DNA from 4 places in the Inquilinus sp. CA228 genome. Region 1 is predicted to be linked to each of the others. Evidence: riboswitches for the same ligand, from Rfam matches in the RefSeq annotation. Region 1 holds a riboswitch; each other region holds the start of a gene.
The links. A riboswitch is a leader RNA that binds a small molecule or an ion and turns the genes downstream of it on or off. The one in region 1 is predicted to bind cobalamin.

Region 1 (4,785 bases):
TGGACCACCTTCAGCCTGGATAGGGACGCAGGTCTCCTGTTGCTGCCCGTCGGCAACCCGGGGCCGGACTTCGACAATGCCAGTCGCCCCGGCACCAATCTGTTCACGAACTCACTGGTGGCGCTCGATGCCCGGACCGGGAGCCTGAAATGGTGGTACCAGCTGATCGGTGCGGATGATCGCGACTGGGACACGTCCGTCGTCTCGGCCTTCGACACCGCGGACGGAGGCAAGCTCGCCGCCGTGGCCGGCAAGGACGGCATCCTGCATGTGGTCGACCGAACCAGCGGCAATCCGATATCGGGGGTTCCGCTCGTCAGCCAATACTTGAACACGACCGGGCCCGTTCCGGGTGGATCGGGCATTCGCATCTGCCCGATCGCGGCGGTGCAGTGGAACGGCCCGGCTTACAGCCCGGAGACTGGCCTCCTGTACATGAACGGCATCGACTGGTGCGCGCAGGCCATCAAGGGCCCGACCCCGGTCTACAAGGCCGGCCAGCCCTATCTCGGCTGGGCCAACTTCTATGGCACCCGCGATCCGGTGGCGGAGGCGTTCGGCTGGATCAATGCGATCGATCCGACGCTGGGAGCCGTCGCCTGGCGCGTGAGGGTGCCGTCCATTCCCCTTGGCGGGATCGTCGCCACCGCAGGTGGCCTGGTCATCACCGGCACGACCGATGGCACCCTCCTGACGCTCGATGCGCAGACCGGCACGGAGCTCTTCAGGACGAATGTCGGCGGCGCCATCGGCGGCGGCATCATCACCTACGAGGCCGGCGGCAAGCAATTCATTGCCGTCGCGGCCGGTGACAACAATGGCACCTATCAGACGAAGGGTCAGAACACGATCGTCGTGCTCGGCCTTCCCTGAGCACGACGATCTGCCGCGCCCGTGGTCCCTGAGCGCCCGGACCTCAAACAACGGAGATCATGTCATGTCACACCGCTCCCTTGTCCGCTGCCTCGTCGCCGCCGGATGCAGCGCCGTGGCCGTCCTGTCCGGCGCGCCGCCGGTCCAGGCCCAGGACCCTCAGATCAGTCCTGTCCTTCCCGGCGACATCGGCTCGGGCGCCACGAACGCCACCCTGGCCGAAGCCAGCACGTTCGCCTGGCAGGAATTCATCGCCCTGAACTGGCCGGCCGCGCAGCTGAACGGCACGGTGCAGCGCGGCCAGGCGGACATGGGCGCAAAGTTCGGCCAGGCCGGAGCGACGCCGTTGGTGTGGGAGAGCTACAGGCAGAAGGTGGAAATATTCCCCGGCGCCAACAACGCCATCCCCCCGCACGGCGCCGATAGGCCAGGCACTCCGCAGGACCCCTACAACTATAGCGATCCGCCGCTATACCTCTATTCCGGCGGGACCATCCCCAACGGCGGCGTCGTGGACGCCTGCCCCGGCCAGGACCCCGTGGCTCAGCCCGCCTGGGTCAACCTGGACGAAACCAGCCAGATCGGTTTGGACCAGATGTACGCCGGGATCGTCGATGTCCCTGCGGCGACACAGCCCAACAGCGCCCCGCAACTGATCCGCTTCCTGGCCAAGGCGAACCAGACGGAATACGACTACATCGTCGGAAACAAGCTGTGGTTCACCACCGGCGACGCCTACACGAACCGGATCACGACGTGGCAGGCCGCTCTCGGAAACGGCCAGCCGCCCGATCCCAACTCCGTGATCACGCTGCCCGCCGGCACGGTCGAAGTGAAGGCCGCGTGGCGGCCGCTGGCGAACGGTGAGGATCCCAGCCATTTCCATATGACCACCGTCCGCTACTATGAGCCGGGTTCGAACGGCAATCCCTGCTATCGGCAGGACCAGTGGGCCCTGGCGGGCTTGCACATCATCCAGAAGACGCCGTCGGCACCCTATTTCGTCTTCGCCACCTTCGAGCAGGCGGACAACGTGCTGAACGCCGACGGCGTCGCGACGGAGGACCCCAACGGCAAGGTGGTGATCCCCACCGCCGGGCCCAACACGCCCGCCCTCGTCTATACCGACGACCCGAACACCCCGACCGTGACGACGAATCCCGCCAACACCTTCTGCGACACTCCCGGCAAGCGGCTCTACTATCAGGAGCTGCCGCCCGGCACGCCGCCGGACGGCACGCCGGTCGGCGGCAATATCTGCGTGGATGCCCGCTACGAGGCCATCCCGCCCGTGGTGCAGGCTGCCAATTCCACCTTCCACGGTCTCATTTCGGCTTACAACGCCGAAAACAACCTGAATTCCCCCTGGCTCTATTACAAGCTGGTCAGTGTCCAGGCCGTGCCGCTCAATCTTGCGGACATCAGCACGGATCCCGACAGCACGCGGCAAATCGGCAATTTCTACCAGGCCAACATCGTCGTGGAGACGGATTACACGCTGCAGCAGTTTCTTGGCCGCATCGCCGCCGACCAGGCCCCCACACGCTATCCGTCCCAAGGCACGTCGCAGAATTTCCAGAATGTCCGCGTGGCCGCAGGCAGCCAGTTCACCACGTACCAGATGGGCGGCTGCATGGGCTGTCACGGCAACGCCCAGGTGGGAGGAACGGATTTCAGCTTCATCGTCGGCGGCAACAGCTTCAACACGACGCCCGACACCCCCGAAGCCAACCCTGAGAAGCAGGCGCTGTACCTCTCCCTGTTCGGCAATCCGCTCCCGGCGGACTTCAAGAAATAGGCCGCGGTCCGGGAGCGATTCAGAAAGGGCTGCGATTCCGGTCGCAGCCCTTTCATTGTCGCCCTTCGCCCGGCCGCTCGAGGCTACGGACATCCCGGCGGAGCCGAAGCGCCGCCGGCCTTCGGGCGCCGGGCCGCCGGCCGCGAAACCGGACAGTAGCTGAGAGACCGGCTGTCCCGACCTTGAATCCGTCATGGCGAGCCCCGCAGGGGCGTGGCCATCCGGCGGTGCCGTGCCGGGATCTCCGCCTCGATTGACCGGCTCTCGGCGTCGCTGAGAGGCCGTCTTGAAACTCGCTGCGACGAGTCGGCTGGCGTGGTTCTCGAGAACCGGCGCGCAGCGGACTTTTGGGTCCGTGAGCACCGGAAGCGCAGAGAACCGCGTCAGACGACCGGCGCAGTAGAGTTTCGAGATGGCCTCTGATACACATCGCGGCGACGGTTCCCCTATGGGATCAAAAGGGAACACGGTGGCGCCCCCCAATCAATTGCGAGGGGGGCGGAATCCGTGGCTGCCCCCGCAACTGTCAGCGGATCGCCGAGCGTCCTGGTGGCCTCTCAAGGGCCATGCCACTGCCCGCAACACGGGTGGGAAGGCCGACGCGAAGCCATGATCCGCGAGCCAGGAGACCTGCCGTCGCAGCGCAATCCGTTTCCCGGGCGGGGTGGCCCGGGCAGGAGGTTTTCGTGACGGCATTCCGATCTTTCTCTTCGCATGTCCTGGCCCTGGCCGGGCTTCTCATCCTGTCGCCGGCGGCCCGGGCCGACCCGACGCAGTACCCGCTGACGATCCGCAACTGCGGCGTCGACGTCACCTTCGCCAAGGCGCCGCAACGCGCCGTGGCGATCGGGCAGAGCAGCACCGAGATCCTGCTGTCGCTCGGCCTGGCCGACCGCATCGTCGGCACCGCCGTCTGGTTCGGGCCGGTGCTGCCAGCCTACGAGGCGGCGAACGCCAGGATCCCGCGCTTGGCCGACAACGATCCCAGCTTCGAAGCCGTGGTCGGCAAGGAGCCGAAGCTGGTGACGGCCCAATTCGAATGGCATGTCGGGCCGCAGGGCTCGGTCGGCACCCGCGAGCAGTTCGCCGGCCTCGGCATCCCGACCTACGTCTCGCCGGCCGATTGCGTCGAGAAGGACAATTCCGGCGGCGGCGACGGCGTGCGCAAGCAGCTGTTCAGCATGGACCTCGTCTATCAGGAGATCCGCGACCTGGCCCGGATCTTCGACGTCGCCGACCGCGGCGAGGCTCTGGTCGCCGACCTGCGGCGGCGCGAGGCCGCGGCCATCGCCTCGGTGGCCGGCGCCCGGCTCGACAACGTGCCGATGGTGTTCTGGTTCTCCAGCAAGGAGGTCGCGGGCGAGGCCTTCGTCGCCGGCAAGAACGGCGTGCCGGCCTGGATCCTGCAGCAGCTCGGCGCCCGCAACGTCATCACCACGGAGGAGGAGTGGCCGCTGGTGAGCTGGGAGCGGATCGCCGCCGCCAACCCCGCGATCATCGTGATGGCGGAGATGAGCCGCCGCCGCTACGCCGCCGACGACACTGCGGTGAAGCAGCACTTCCTCGCCACCGACCCGGTGGCCAGCCAGCTCGAGGCGGTCAAGCACAAGCATTTCGTGGTGATGGACGTGCAGGCGATGCAGCCCTCGATCCGCGCCGTCGACGGCATCGAGGCGGTGGCCCGCGGCATCAAGAGCTTCGGTCTCGGGGGGTGAGGCCGCTTTTCGGCGACGGCTGGGGCGTCCGCGTCCTGCTGGCCGTGCTGTCGCTGGCGGCGCTGGTCGCGGCCATCGCCCTGGCCGTGTCGATCGGCGAGATGGCGATCCCCCTGTCCACCACGTTCCAGGCCTTGGGCAACCGGCTGTTCGGCGCCGGCTTCGCGCTCAGCCCGATCCAGGAAGGCGTAGTCTGGGACTACCGGCTCAGCCGCGCTTTGGTCGCCGCCTGCTGCGGCGCCGCGCTGGCCCTGTCCGGCGCGATCCTGCAGGCGCTGCTGCGCAACCCGCTGGCCGAGCCCTATGTCCTCGGCATCTCCGCCGGGGCGTCGACCGGCGCCGTCGCGGTGATGATCGCGGGCTTCGGCGGTGGCGCCATTTCGCTCTCCGGCGGCGCCT
Region 2 (4,785 bases), on a different contig from region 1:
GCCCTCATCCGGGGCCAGCGCGGCGACGAACACCAGGGACCGGACCTGCTCGGAGCGGGCGGAGGCGATGACCGCGCCGGCATAGGCATGGCCGGCCAGCACGACCGGGCCGTCGATCCGCTCCAGCACGCGGTCGAGGGCGGCGACGTCGTCCGCCAGCGAGGTCAGGGGCAGCGGCGCGGCCCGCACGGCCAGGCCCCGCCGCTGCAGCGGCGGGATCACCGGCCCCCAGGACGACCCGTCCGCCCAGGCGCCATGGACCGCGACGATGGTCACCGGTCCCTCGGAACTCCCTCCGGCCATGATCATAACCTCTTTAATTGATTTAAAGAGGTTATGAGTCAAATGGTCATAACTTGTCAATGCGGATTTGAGAGGTTACTTATCGGTAAGGTGATCCCATTCGAGGCCGACCGAAGTGAGCCACCAGCTGCCCCCCGCGATGTTCCTCGCCGACGCGCTCGGCCTGGACTTCCTCAACTCGATCGCGACGCCGGTCGACACCCCGGTCGACTGGCTGCCGGACGGTGACGGTCTGCTGTCCTGGCTGGCGCAGGCCGGGATGGTCCCGGAGACCGTCCTGGCGGAGATGCGGGAGCGGGCGATGCCGGGCGAGCTCGACAGCGTGGCGGCGCAGGCGCGCGGCCTGCGGGACTGGTTCCGGGGCTTCGTCCAGAGCCGGAAAGGCCGCCCGCTGACCGCGGATGCGCTGCAGGACCTGCAGCCCCTGAACCGGCTGCTGGAGCGGGACGAGGGCTACTCTCAGATCGTCGTGGGCGGCGGCGGGCTGGCGCTCGGCCCGTTCCGGCGCTGGCGCTCGCCGGACAGCCTGCTGCTGCCGATCGCCGAGGCGATGGCAAGGCTCGTCTGCGAGGAGGACTTCACCCACGTCAAGGCGTGCGAGGGGCCGGTCTGCACGCTGATGTTCGTCGACCACACGCGCGGCCATGCCCGGCGCTGGTGCAGCATGGCGCTGTGCGGCAACCGCGCGAAGCAGGCCGCCCACCGCCACCGTCTGAAGGAGAAAAGGGGGGAGGGGTGACGCTTCCGCCGCCCCTCCCACCCGCGATCAGGCAGCTTCGCGCAGCTGCCGCGCGGCCGCGACCATGTTGACCAGGGCCGGCCGCACCTCGGCCCAGCCGCGGGTCTTCAGGCCGCAATCGGGGTTGATCCAGATCTGCCGGTCGGACAGGCGCTGCCGGGCGAGCCGCAGCAGCGCCGTGATTTCCTCCACCTCCGGCACCCGCGGCGAATGGATGTCGTAGACGCCCGGCCCGATCTCGTTCGGGTACCGGTAGGTCGTGAACGCGTCGAGCAGCTCCATCGTCGAGCGGGAGGTCTCGATCGAGATCACGTCGGCATCCATCGCGGCGATGGCGTCGATGATCTGGTTGAACTCCGAATAGCACATATGGGTGTGGATCTGGGTCTCGTCCCGGACGCCGGAGGCGCACAGGCGGAAGCTCTCCACCGCCCAGTCCAGATAGGCCTTCCAGTCGGACCGGCGCAGCGGCAGGCCCTCGCGCAGCGCCGCCTCGTCGATCTGGATCATCGCGGCGCCGGCCTCCTCCAGGTCCAGCACCTCGTCCCGGATCGCCAGGGCGATCTGCCGGCACGCCTCGCTGCGGGGCAGGTCGTCGCGCACGAAGGACCAGTTCAGGATGGTGACCGGCCCGGTCAGCATGCCCTTGACCGGCTTCTCCGTCACCGACTGGGTATAGCTCCACCACCCGACGGTCATCGAGCGCGGACGCGACACGTCGCCATACAGCACCGGCGGCCGGACGCAGCGCGAGCCGTAGGACTGCACCCAGCCATGCCTGGTGAAGGCGAAGCCGGCCAGCTGCTCGCCGAAATACTGCACCATGTCGTTGCGCTCGAACTCGCCATGCACCAGCACGTCGAGGCCGATCTCCTCCTGCCAGCGGATGGTGCGCGCCGTCTCCTCCTTCAGGAAGGTCTCGTACTGGCCGTCGGTCAACGCGCCCTTGGCATGGGCCGAGCGGGCGCGGCGGACCTCGGCGGTCTGCGGGAAGGAGCCGATCGTGGTGGTCGGGAACAGCGGCAGGCCGAAGCGCCGGTGCTGGGTCTCGGCCCGGGCCGTGAAGACGTTGCCGCGCCGGGCCATCTCAGCCGTCACCGCCGCCATCCGGGCGGCCACCGCGGAATCATGCACCTTCGGCGACGTCTTGCGCGCGGCCGCCGCCTTGGCAGAGGCGTCCAGCACCTCGGCCACCGCATCGCGGCCCTGCGCCAGGGCCCGGCCGAGCGCCGACAGCTCGCCCATCTTCTGCACGGCGAAGGCCAGCCAGCTCCTGACGTCGGCGTCGAGCTCGTTCTCCAGCTCCAGATCGATCGGCACGTGCAGCAGCGAGCAGGACGGGGCGATCTGCACCCGGTCGGCGCCGCGGGCGGCGACGATCGGCTCCAGCCAGCCCAGCAGCGCCGGCAGGTCGGCACGCCAGATGTTGCGGCCGTCGATCACGCCGAGCGACAGCACCAGCTCGCGCGGTGCCTTGTCGAGTGCGGCGGGAAGCTGGCTCGGCGCCCGCACCAGGTCGAGATGCAGCCCGGCCACCGGCAGGGACACGGCCGTCGCCAGGTTCTCGCCGAGGCCGCCGAAATAGGCCGCAACCATGATCTTCAGCTGCGGCGCCGCCTGTGCCAGCGCGGCATAGGCCCGGCGCAGCGCGGCACGGTCGGCGTCGTCGAGGTCCAGCACCAGGCAAGGCTCGTCGATCTGCACCCAGTCGGCCCCCTCGGCGGCCAGGCGCTGCAGCACCTCGGCATAGACCGGCAGCAGCCCGTCCAGCAGCGCCAGCGGGTCCGGCATGGAGCCGTGGCTCTTGCCGAGCTTGAGGAAGGTCACCGGCCCGAGCAGCACGGGGCGCGTCCGGTAGCCCAGCGCCTTGGCCTCGCGGTACTCCTCGACCGGCTTCAGCGAGGACAGGGCGAAGCGCTGCCCCTCGGCGAATTCAGGCACCATGTAGTGGTAGTTGGTATCGAACCACTTGGTCATCTCCTGGGCCGGCACGCCATGGCCATGGTCGTGGCCATGGCCGCAGGCGGCGTCGCCGACATCGGCCTGAGACCCGCGCGCCATGGCGAAATAGGTGGCCAGCGGCACCGGGCCGCCGGCCCAGCCATAGGCGGCGGGAATGGCCCCGACCATGACGCTGATGTCCAGCACCTGGTCGTAGAACGAGAAGTCGTTCGACGGGATCACGGTGACGCCGAGCGCGTGCTGGCGCGCCCAGTTGGCGGCGCGCAGCGCGGCCGCCGTCTCCTGCAACGCCGTCTCGTCGGACTTGCCCGACCAGAAGCTCTCGAGGGCCGACTTCAGCTCGCGGCGCGGACCGATCCGCGGCGTGCCGAGCGTGGCGACAGCCAGGGGGCTGATAGGAACGGAAGAAACAGACATCGGCTTGGACTCCAGATCTGGAGGCAAAGGCCGAGCGACGCGTGCGCGATCCACGGACGACGGGCGCCGGCGGAATCGCGAGCGCACCACCGGGACACCCCGCCCAGGGACGTTATGGTGTCGCGGCAGGTCTCCTGGCTTGCGGGTCGTCGCCTCGGTCCGGCCTTCCCGGGGCCTTGCGGCTCCAGTGACTCGGAATGGACCTCGGCTCGCCGCTCACAGTTGCGGGGGCAGCTCCGGCATCGCCTCGCGGCCCACCGGATTCCCTCTTAGCTCCGGCGCCCAAGGGGCCCGGAGAACCACGACCGGCCGACTCTGGCGATACGGGGGCGGGGCGTCAAGAGATACATAAAAACATCTTTATGTTTCTATGCTCGAATTGGCCTGCAGCTGGACCGTCGGTGCACGATAGGCGGTCCGCATTCGATCCTGAGCGGACGATCGCTGGTCCAACTGGCCTCCAAGAGGGGTGGCATATGCCACGTTGAGCCTTACCCACAAACACAACTGAACTCCGCACATCGCCGGCTTCGGCTTCCTCTTGCGGAGTCATCAGACAGACTAAAGCTCGACTAACCGTTTACGATTTTCGGTACTTGTCCCAAAAAAACATAAAAACAAAAATCAATAATACGAGAATTATAGCGAATTTCCCAAACAAGAATGCCAAATTCTGTGCTTCGAAGTCACCCTCGTGTCTATTTACGAAGCCTGTTACGCAAATCGGAATAATGAACATAAATATTGGTATTATGTAATACCACCTCCATTTCCTCTTTCCCTGATCGTCAGCAGAATTTTTGCTGTCCATCACAAGTTCCGCCATGATATCTCGGGGGGAATATTTGGCCTGCTTAGCCTAGGCTCCGCCAAACGCGCCTAATCGAGTCACGAGATGCTTTTATTCTGCCATGTTATCGAATGGCGGCAAAGGGGGAATCCGCCTTCGTCTACTTGGGAGACAGCGCCGCATGACCCCTATTCACGCTTGCGGCCGAGAGTTGTGGTGGCGCCGCTCCCCTCCTTTAGTCCGCTTTCCGCCCTTCGCGGACCTGTGCAGGCGCGTTGGAAAGTCCCCAGCGCAAGGACCTGACGATCCAGATGCGGCGGCCCCGCTCTGCCGATGGCACGCAGCGCTCGGTGAGCCGGTCTGGGCACCCTTCGAAAGCGTCGGATTTCCTGGCGCTCCGGCAGTGAACACAATGTTCATTGCGCTCATCCGTGACTATGGTTCATGATATGTTCTATGGATGAGGCGCAATCCGAACCGATCCGGCCGACCGATCCCGACATGAACTGGACGGGCTGGGCGCTGCACACGCTGCGCCAGGCGGTCGAGATCGACATGCGCTGCAAGCGGCTGA
Region 3 (4,785 bases), on a different contig from region 1:
TTCTTCTCCGAGATCGGCAGCGTGCTGGGCGCCGACGGCGTCAACCGGTCCGAAGAGACCATCCGCCGCTACGGCGAGAACACCATGCCGGGCGGCGATGTGCGGCCGGCGGGCGTGGTCACTCCGCGCTCCACCGCCGAGGTGCAGGCGATCGTGCGGGCGGCCAACACGCATGGCGTGCCGCTCTATCCGGTGAGCACCGGCTACAATATCGGCCTCGGCTCGCGCTCCGCGCCGCGCTCGGGCCAGGTCGTGGTCGATCTCGGCCACCGCATGAACCGGATTCTCGAGATCGACGAGACGCTGGCCTTCGCCGTGGTCGAGCCCGGCGTCAGCTACCAGGCGCTTTACGACGAGCTGGTCCGCCGCGGCGACCGGCTGATGCTCGACGTCACCTCCGGCCCGCCGCAGGGCGGCATGATCGGCAACGCCCTCGACAAGGGCGCCGGCTACACGCCGTATTTCGACCATTTCGGCTTCGCCTGCGGCCTCGAGATCGTGCTCGGCACCGGCGAGATCCTGCGCACCGGTGACGGCGCGCTGGATGCCGACACCCTGGCCAACTGGCACGTCTCGAAATACTCCTTCGGGCCGATCCTCGACGGCCTGTTCGCGCAGTCGAACTACGGCATCGTCACCCGCATGGGCGTCTGGCTGCTGCCGCGCCCGCCCGCTGTGCGGTCGTTCCACTTCACCTTCCCGGAGGATGACGACCTGGCGGAGGTCGTCGATCTGTGCCGGCCGATGAAGCTGTCGAATTTCGTGCCGACGCTGTTCCGGGTGGCGAACGACCTCTACCTCTGCGGCTCGGAGGGCGAGAGCCCGGAATACCAGGCGTCCGGCGGCAAGCGGTCGATCTCGGACGAGGGTCGCCGCGCCTTGCGCGAGCGGCATGGACTCGGCGCCTGGACCGTGTCCGGCGCCTTCTACGGCCCCAGCGCGGCCGCGCTGGAGCCGATGGTCCAGCGCGTGCGCGACCATTTCGGGCGCAGCGGCAAGGCCCGCTACATCGAGCATGCCGATGCCGGCGCGATCCCGCCGCTGCAGGTCGCCATCAACGCCTTTTCTGGCATCCCGAGCCTGGGCGAGCTCGGCCTGCTGAAATGGCGGCCGGGCGGCGGCAACCTTTGGTTCCTACCGGGCACGCCGATGGACGGCAAGGTCGCCAACGAGTTCCAGCAGCTGTGCCGCGGCATCTGCGAAGCCCATGGCATGGACTACATGGCGATGAATGTCTGCGGGCCGCGCTTCGCCCGCGGGCTGCATGTGCTGACCTTCAACCGCGAGGATGCCGGCGAGTGCGCCCGCGCCGATGCCTGCTACCGCGCAATGTCCGAGGCGGTGGCGGGGCGTGGCGTCTTTGTCGGGCGGGCTCCGGTCCAGTATCACGACTTCCATATGGCGCAGGCCATGCCCGCCTACCGCGATGTCTGCAACGGTGTGAAGCGGGCCCTCGATCCGAATGGTGTCATCGCGCCGGGGCGGTACGGGATCGGCTGACGGGCGGTCCGTCCGCCGGTTGACCGGCTGATCCTGCTGGCGGCGCTGGTGATCACCGTCTACGCTCAGCGCCTGCGGACGGTGCGCGGCGCTACGTCCGCTTGACGGCGCTGCGCCGATCCTTATCTAGGGGACGCCCGACGCCCCCTCGTCGGGGTCGATGCACCATTAGATGACGGAGCCCATGGCCACCTCGCAGACCGGTCCGGCCGCGCCTACGGACGACCACGAGGACATCCTGTATCCGGAGGCGGGCCCGTTCGTCCTGCTCCATCTCGCCAGCTTCGCAGCGATCTGGACCGGCGTCACCTGGCAATCCCTGGTGATCTGCGTGGTCCTGTATTTCCTGCGCATCTTCGCGATCGGGGCCGGCTACCACCGCTATTTCGCCCATCGCGCCTATTCCACCGGCCGGGTGTTCCAGTTCATCCTGGCCTTCCTGTCGCAGAGCACGGCGCAGAAGAGCACGCTGTGGTGGGCCGCCAAGCACCGGCACCACCACCTCCATTCCGACACCGGGCAGGACGTGCATTCGCCCCGGCACCGGGGCTTCGTCTATGCCCATCTCGGCTGGATCTTCTCGACCCGCCACCGCACCACGGATCTGAGCAAGATCGCCGATTTCGCGCGCTATCCCGAGCTGATGCTGCTGCACAAATACGAGCTGACCCCGGCCGTCATCCTGGCGGCGATCACCTTCCTGATCGGCGGTTGGCCCGGGCTGGTGGTCGGCTTCGTCTGGAGCACGGTGCTGGTCTATCACGGCACCTTCTGCATCAATTCCCTGGCCCATGTGCATGGCCGCAAGCGCTATGTCACCGGCGACGATTCCCGCAACAACTGGCTGCTCGCCCTGATGACCATGGGCGAGGGCTGGCACAACAACCACCACGCCTATCAGAGCAGTGTGCGCCAGGGCTTCAGGTGGTGGGAGGTCGACCCGACCTTCTACATCCTGAAAGTCCTGTCCTGGTGCGGCGTGGTCTGGAACCTCAAAACTCCGCCCGAGGCCGTGCTGCGCAACGAGCAGCGCCTCGGCAGCAAGATCATCGAGCGCGCGGCGGCCGAGCTGGCGGCGAGCTTCCCGACGGAGCGGATCGCGGCGGCGCTGCACGAGGCGCTGGCCCACGCCCATGCGCCGACCCTGGCCGACCTCCGTGACGCCCTGGCGACGGCGCAGCACAAGACCGTGGACCTGCTGGCCAAGGCGCATCTCCCGAGCTTCCCGACGCGGGACGAGGTCCGGTTGCGGGCGGCGGCGATGTTCGCGAAGTCCCGGTCGATGGAGGACATCGTCGAGCGGGCCCATCGCCTGGTCCTGGAAGCCGTCGGCCGGCGCCTCGCCGCGGCCTGAGCCGCGCCATCGATTGACCACCCGTCCCGCGCCGCCTACTGTGCCGCCATCGCGCAGCCGGTTCCCCGAAGGCGGACGCCAGAGGGGTGAAAAGGGAACGCGGGACGGTCTGTCCTTTCAGGCCTGATCCGCGGCTGCCCCCGCAACTGTAGGCGGCGAGCCCACCTCCGACAGCCACTGGCCGATGGCCGGGAAGGCGGAGGCAGGCGATGACCCGCGAGCCAGGAGACCTGCCGGCGAGGCGATGCGTGCGAACCGCCGGGCGGGGTGAACCGGTGGCGCGGGATGCGCGGCGCCTGCGGGCACCGTCTCCGGCGTCCAAGCCCTGTCCGGCCGAGCGAAGGGCGAGGGCGTGTTGCATCGACCAATCCATGGCTGAGCTGGCGGCGGCGACGCTGGTGCTGGGCGGCGCCCGGTCGGGCAAGAGCCGCCATGCCGAGGCGCTGGTCGAGAGCCAGCCCGGCGACTGCGTCTACCTCGCCACCGCCGAGGCCTGGGATGCCGAGATGGTGGAGCGGATCTCCCGCCACCAGGCGCAGCGCGGCTCGCGCTGGCGCACGGTCGAGGCGCCGCTGGATCTGGTCGAGACGCTTGGCCAGGTGGCAGGCCCCGGCCGCGCCGTGCTGGTCGACTGCCTGACCCTCTGGCTGTCCAATCTCATGCATGCCGACCGCGACATCGCCGCCGAGACCGATCGGCTGGTGCGCTGGCTCGCCGCGCCCCCGGGCCCGGTGGTGCTGGTGTCGAACGAGGTCGGGCTCGGCATCGTCCCCGACAACGCCCTGGCCCGCGCCTTCCGCGACCATGCCGGGCGCCTGCACCAGGCCGTGGCCGCCGCCGTGCCCAAGGTCGTCTTCGTCGCTGCCGGCCTTCCCCTGACCCTGAAATCCGCCTGAAGGATCCCCATGCCCGCAAAGATTCCGGCCACCGTTATCACCGGCTTCCTCGGCGCCGGCAAGACCACGCTGATCCGCCACCTGCTGCAGACCGCGAATGGCCGCCGGCTGGCCCTGATCATCAACGAGTTCGGCGATGTCGGCGTGGATGGCGACCTGCTGCGCAGCTGCGGCGACGCCACCTGCCGCGAGGAGGATGTGGTGGAGCTGGCCAATGGCTGCATCTGCTGCACCGTGGCCGACGACTTCATCCCGACCATCGAGAAGCTGCTGAACCGCGCCGAGCCGCCGGAGCACATCGTGATCGAGACCAGCGGCCTGGCCCTGCCCAAGCCCCTGGTCAAGGCCTTCGGCTGGCCGGAGATCCGCACCCGGGTGACGGTCGACGGCGTCATCACCGTGATCGACGGCGCCGCCATGTCGGAGGGCCGTTTCGCGCCGGACGAGGAGGCCTTGGCGGCCCAGCGCGCCGCCGATGAGGCGCTGGACCATGACAGCCCGCTGGAGGAGCTGTTCGAGGACCAGCTGGCCTGCGCCGACATGGTGATCCTGAATAAGACCGACCTGCTGGACGACGACTCGCTATCCGCCGTCTCCACCGATCTCGCCGCCCAGCTGCGGCCGGGGGTGAAGGTGGTCAAGGCCCGGCACGGCGCCATCGACGCCGCGGTGCTGCTGGGCCTCGGCGCCGCGGCCGAGGACGACCTGGCGGCGCGTCCCTCGCATCACGATGCGGAGGAGGAGCACGACCACGATGATTTCGAGAGCTTCCATGTCGACCTCGGCACGGTGGTCGACCCGGACGCCCTGGCGCGCAAGCTGAAGCCGGTGATCGAGGCGCACGACATCCTGCGGCTGAAGGGCTTCGCTGCGGTCGAGGGCAAGCCGATGCGGCTGGTGGTGCAGGCGGTCGGCGGCCGCATCCAGCATTATTACGACCGCGCCTGGCGCACCGACGAGGCCCGCGGCACCACCCTGGTGGTGATCGGCGAGCGCGGCCTCGACCGCGCCGCCATCACCGCGGCGCTGGCGGCC
Region 4 (4,785 bases), on a different contig from region 1:
GGCCGTTCGGGTTGTTCGTCCGCCACTGCGTGGACGGCGTGCGCGTCACCGGACCGAGCATCGCATTCCCCCTCTGCAAAATGCGGCCTGGATATGACTGTTCTTCTTGCGCGCCCGGATCTCGCCTCCGGGATGACGGTGATGTGACAACCCCTGTCACGCCGGAAGGTTTCCAGTCCTTTCCAATTCCGTTCGGGCGAAGCCCGGCGGCTGGAGAATGCGACCGCCGGCCTATGGAGATTTTCTCCATCTCCGAGGAGACACTGTCCATCCCACCGGCCGTTCGGCGGACCTATCTCTTGGAGAAGATCTGGAGGCTGCGATGATGCTCTTCTTCCGGCGCCGAGACCGCCGGCGCCAGACCGACGGCGCCGAGGCGCTGCTGCGCATGACCCCGCGCGAGTTGGCCGACCTGCCCTTCTGGGTCGAGCCGCCGCAGCCGGACTGCGCCGATCCGGCGGGCCGGTCGGTCACAGCCCGAACCGCGCCTCGGCGTCTGCCAGCGTGAGGGCGAGGAACGGCCGCCGTCCGGCCAGCAGCGCCAGCGGCCCGTCCGGCGGAAACTCCCAGTCGAGGCCGCCGAGGCGCGGCCGGCCGCGGCCGGTGGCGGCGGCCCGCGTGATCCGGACACCGGCCCCGTCCGGCTGCAGCACCCGCAGCGGGATCGGCAGGCGCAGCGGCAGGGCGCGTCCCGGCCGGTCGGTGAAGGTTGCCACCAGCCCCTGCGCGTCGGTCAGCTCGGTCCGCCCCACTGCGGCCTCGAACCGGCCCAGCCGTTTCGGGATCGCCCACAGCGCCCGGCCGCCGGCCAGCGCGGCGGGGCTGTCGACCCAGGCGGCGGTGATGGTGACGCCGATCCGGCGCCCCAGCCGCACCGGCACGGCGACCACCAGCTCGGCATAAGCCAGGTCGCCGCCCGGCTGCCACTCCGCCCGCACGGTCGCCAGCAGCGCGCTCCGGCCCCAGCCCAGCGGCCCGGCGCCGGCCGGCAGCGGCCCCGGCAGCGCCGCCCGCGGTACCCGCCACAGCGCCGCCTGCACCGTGCCGCGCAGCCGCCAGGGCGGGGGAGGGTAGAGGGCGTCGGTCATGACCTTTGCAGCATAACCCGGCGCGTGGTGCGCAGGGTGGGAAGCGGCGATTCCGGGATTGCATCCGGGGAGCCGAAAACGAACTTGGATTGCGAAGTTTGCGACGGCACCAACTAGGTATTGACGTCGACCGTCACAAAGACGTCAATATCTAGACATCACGGGCGCTACAGGGAATCCGGTGCGCCGCTTGACGGCAAAGCCGGGGCTGCCCCCGCAACTGTAAGCGGAAGGACCTTCCGTCGTCTTGAGTCACTGGCGGAGAGACCCGCCGGGAAGGCGAGACGGAGGGGCCGCCGACCGCGAGCCAGGAGACCGGTCCGTGATTGCGTAGTGCGTCCTCGGGCGGGGTGTCCCGGCGGTGCGATGAGCGAGACGCGCCGGCTTGCCGGTGCGTTGCCGACTCCGCATCTTCGGCCCAAGCCCCAATACGATCATGGGGTTTGCCGATGTCAGCCATCCAGGAATCCGACCGCGCGCTCGCCGGCGCACCCGCCATCCCGGCGGCGCCCCGCGCGTCTGCCGAGCCGGCCTACCAGGTGATCCGCCGCAACGGCGCCGTCACCGCCTTCGACGAATCCAAGATCTCGGTGGCGCTGACCAAGGCCTTCCTGGCGGTCGAGGGCGCCGGGGCCGCCGCCTCGCGCCGGGTGCACGACATCGTCGAGGGGCTGACCGGCCAGATCGTCGGCGCCCTGGCCCGCCGCGCCGACCACGGCCGCACCTTCCACATCGAGGAGGTCCAGGACCAGGTCGAGCTGGCCCTGATGCGCGGCGAGCACCACAAGGTCGCCCGCGCCTATGTGCTGTATCGCGACGAGCGGTCGCGCGAGCGCGCCGCCGCCGCGGCCAAGACCGAATCCTCGCCGGTGGCGCCGGCGCTCCATGTCACCGCGGCCGACGGCAGCCGCGCGCCGCTCGACCAGGCGCGGCTGGTCCGGCTGGTCGAGGAGGCCTGCGCCGGCCTGGACGATGTCGCCGCCGGGCCAGTCCTGGCCGAGACCCGGCGCAACCTCTATGACGGCATCAGCGAGGCCGAGCTGGCGCTGGCACCGATCATGGCGGCCCGCACCCTGATCGAGACCGAGCCGAACTACAGCCAGGTCAGCGCCCGGCTGCTGCTGGACCTGCTGCGGCATGAGGCGCTGAGCTTCGTCCATGGCCGGCCGACCCGCGCCACCCATGCCGAGATGGTGCAGGGCTACGCCGAGTACTTCCCGGCCTATGTGAAGAAGGGCATCGCGGTCGACCTGCTGGATCCGGAGCTGGCGCGCTACGACCTGGCGAGGCTGTCCGCCGCGCTGAAGCCGGAGCGCGACCTGCAGTTCCAATTCCTCGGGCTGCAGACGCTGTATGACCGCTACTTCCTGCAGACCGGGGGCATCCGCTTCGAGCTGCCGCAGGCCTTCTTCATGCGCGTCGCCATGGGGCTGGCCGCGCGCGAGATCGACCGCGAGGCGCGGGCGATCGAGTTCTACGACCTGATCTCCTCCTTCGACTTCATGTGCTCGACGCCGACGCTGTTCAACGCCGGCACGCCGCGGCCGCAGCTGTCCTCCTGCTTCCTGACCTCGGTGGCGGACGACCTGGACGGCATCTTCAAGGCGGTCAAGGACAACGCGCTGCTGTCGAAATACGCCGGCGGCCTCGGCAATTCCTGGACCCGCGTGCGTGGCCTGGGCGCCCATATCCGCGGCACCAACGGCCAGTCGCAGGGCGTCGTGCCGTTCCTGAAGGTCGCCAACGACACCGCCATCGCGGTGAACCAGGGCGGCAAGCGCAAGGGCGCGGTCTGCGCCTATCTCGAGACCTGGCACGTCGACATCGAGGAATTCCTCGACCTGCGCAAGAACACCGGCGACGACCGCCGCCGCACCCATGACATGAACACCGCCAACTGGGTGCCGGACCTGTTCCTGCAGCGGGTCGAGGCCGACGGTCCCTGGACCCTGTTCTCGCCGGACGAGGTGCCCGACCTGCACGATTTGTACGGCCCGGCGTTCAAGACCGCCTACGAGGCCTATGAGGCGAAGGCCGTGTGCGGCGAGATCCGCGTGCACAGGCAGGTCCGCGCCCTCGACCTGTGGCGGCGCATGCTGACCATGCTGTTCGAGACCGGCCACCCCTGGGTGACCTTCAAGGACCCCTGCAACATCCGCTCGCCGCAGGGCCATGTCGGCGTCGTGCACTCCTCGAACCTGTGCACCGAGATCACGCTGAACACCTCGGATGACGAGGTCGCGGTCTGCAACCTCGGCTCGATCAACCTCGCCAACCACATCGGCGCCAATTCTAACGGAAGCCCTGGCCTCGACCGGGCGCGGCTGGAGCGGACCATCCGCACCGCGATGCGGATGCTCGACAACGTCATCGACATCAACTTCTACACCATCCCCGAGGCGCGCCGGTCCAACCTGCGGCACCGTCCGGTCGGGCTCGGCATTATGGGCTTCCAGGACGCGCTGCAGGCGCTGCGCCTGCCGGTCGCATCCGACGCCGCGGTGCGCTTCGCCGATGAGAGCATGGAGGTGATCAGCTTCCACGCCATCTCCGCCTCGGTCGACCTGGCGGCGGAGCGCGGGCGCTACCCGTCCTTCGACGGCTCGCTGTGGAGCCGGGGCATCCTGCCGATCGACTCTATCGAGCTGCTGGCCGAGGCGCGCGACGGCGTGCTCGACCTCGACCGCTCCGCGGCTCTCGACTGGAGCGAGCTGCGCGAGCAGGTGCGCACCATCGGCATGCGCAACTCCAACACCATGGCGATCGCGCCGACGGCGACCATCTCCAACATCTGCGGCGTCGCCCAGTCGATCGAGCCGGCGTTCCGCAACCTCTACGTCAAGGCCAACATGTCGGGCGACTTCACGGTGGTGAATCCCGGCCTGGTCCGCGACCTCAAGGCGCTCGGCCTGTGGGACGAGGTGATGATCTCGGACCTGAAGTATTTCGACGGCAGCCTCGGCGCCATCGACCGGGTGCCGGACGACCTGAAGGCGCTCTACGCCACCGCCTTCGAGATCGACGCCTCCTGGCTGGTCGAGGCGGCGGCGCGGCGCCAGAAATGGATCGACCAGGCCCAGTCGCTGAACCTCTACATCGCCAACCCGAACGGCCGGAAGCTGGACACGCTGTACCGCCTGGCCTGGAAGCGCGGGCTGAAGACCACCTACTATCTGCGGGCGATGAGCGCGACCCATGTCGAGAAGTCGACGCTGAAGGGCACCGACGGCAAGCTCACCGCCGTCTCCGCCCCGGCGCCGGTTGCGGCCCCTGCGCCGGCCCCAGCCGCGGAGGAACTGACGCTGACCGACGGGGCGCCGATGGTCTGCCCGATCGACGACCCGACCTGCGAGGCCTGCCAGTAGCGGTTCCGGCAGATCCTCGGCCGGGCCGGCGTCTCAGCGCGCCGCGTCGAGGATCATCGCCGCGCCCTTGTCCGCGATCATGATGGTGGGGGAGTTGGTGTTGCCCGAGGTGATCGTCGGCATGACCGACGCATCGACCACCCGCAGACCGGCGACGCCCCGGACCCGCAGGCAGCCGTCGACGACGGCCATCGGATCGCCGTCGACGCCCATCCTGGTGGTCCCGACCGGGTGGAAGATGGTGGTGCCGACATCCCCCGCCGCCGCGGTCAGCTGCGCGTCCGACGTCAGTTCCGGGCCGGGCCGCAGCTCCTCCGGCGAATACCGGGCCA

Region 2: linked by a shared signal. The riboswitch ahead of metE (5-methyltetrahydropteroyltriglutamate--homocysteine S-methyltransferase) and the one ahead of ACTOWL_RS17220 (ABC transporter substrate-binding protein) in region 1 are both predicted to bind cobalamin.
Region 3: linked by a shared signal. The riboswitch ahead of cobU (bifunctional adenosylcobinamide kinase/adenosylcobinamide-phosphate guanylyltransferase) and the one ahead of ACTOWL_RS17220 (ABC transporter substrate-binding protein) in region 1 are both predicted to bind cobalamin.
Region 4: linked by a shared signal. The riboswitch ahead of ACTOWL_RS10925 (ribonucleoside-diphosphate reductase subunit alpha) and the one ahead of ACTOWL_RS17220 (ABC transporter substrate-binding protein) in region 1 are both predicted to bind cobalamin.

Annotation. Positions count from the first base shown of each region.
Region 1 is NZ_JBQJIK010000031.1:70,196-74,980, forward strand. It holds gene ACTOWL_RS17210 (pyrroloquinoline quinone-dependent dehydrogenase) at 1-873, shown strand, start outside; gene ACTOWL_RS17215 (hypothetical protein) at 989-2,671, shown strand; cobalamin riboswitch at 3,093-3,323, shown strand; gene ACTOWL_RS17220 (ABC transporter substrate-binding protein) at 3,358-4,386, shown strand; gene ACTOWL_RS17225 (FecCD family ABC transporter permease) at 4,383-4,785, shown strand, end outside.
Region 2 is NZ_JBQJIK010000055.1:50,427-55,211, forward strand. It holds gene ACTOWL_RS25245 (alpha/beta fold hydrolase) at 1-276, opposite strand, end outside; gene ACTOWL_RS25250 (CGNR zinc finger domain-containing protein) at 419-1,042, shown strand; gene metE (5-methyltetrahydropteroyltriglutamate--homocysteine S-methyltransferase) at 1,070-3,421, opposite strand; cobalamin riboswitch at 3,529-3,740, opposite strand; gene ACTOWL_RS25260 (hypothetical protein) at 4,668-4,785, shown strand, end outside.
Region 3 is NZ_JBQJIK010000016.1:95,454-100,238, reverse strand. It holds gene ACTOWL_RS10270 (FAD-binding oxidoreductase) at 1-1,500, shown strand, start outside; gene ACTOWL_RS10265 (acyl-CoA desaturase) at 1,685-2,854, shown strand; cobalamin riboswitch at 2,896-3,106, shown strand; gene cobU (bifunctional adenosylcobinamide kinase/adenosylcobinamide-phosphate guanylyltransferase) at 3,226-3,750, shown strand; gene cobW (cobalamin biosynthesis protein CobW) at 3,760-4,785, shown strand, end outside.
Region 4 is NZ_JBQJIK010000018.1:21,928-26,712, forward strand. It holds gene ACTOWL_RS10910 (hypothetical protein) at 1-61, opposite strand, end outside; gene ACTOWL_RS10915 (hypothetical protein) at 323-508, shown strand; gene ACTOWL_RS10920 (acetoacetate decarboxylase family protein) at 471-1,088, opposite strand; cobalamin riboswitch at 1,234-1,426, shown strand; gene ACTOWL_RS10925 (ribonucleoside-diphosphate reductase subunit alpha) at 1,538-4,453, shown strand; gene ACTOWL_RS10930 (GMC family oxidoreductase) at 4,487-4,785, opposite strand, start outside.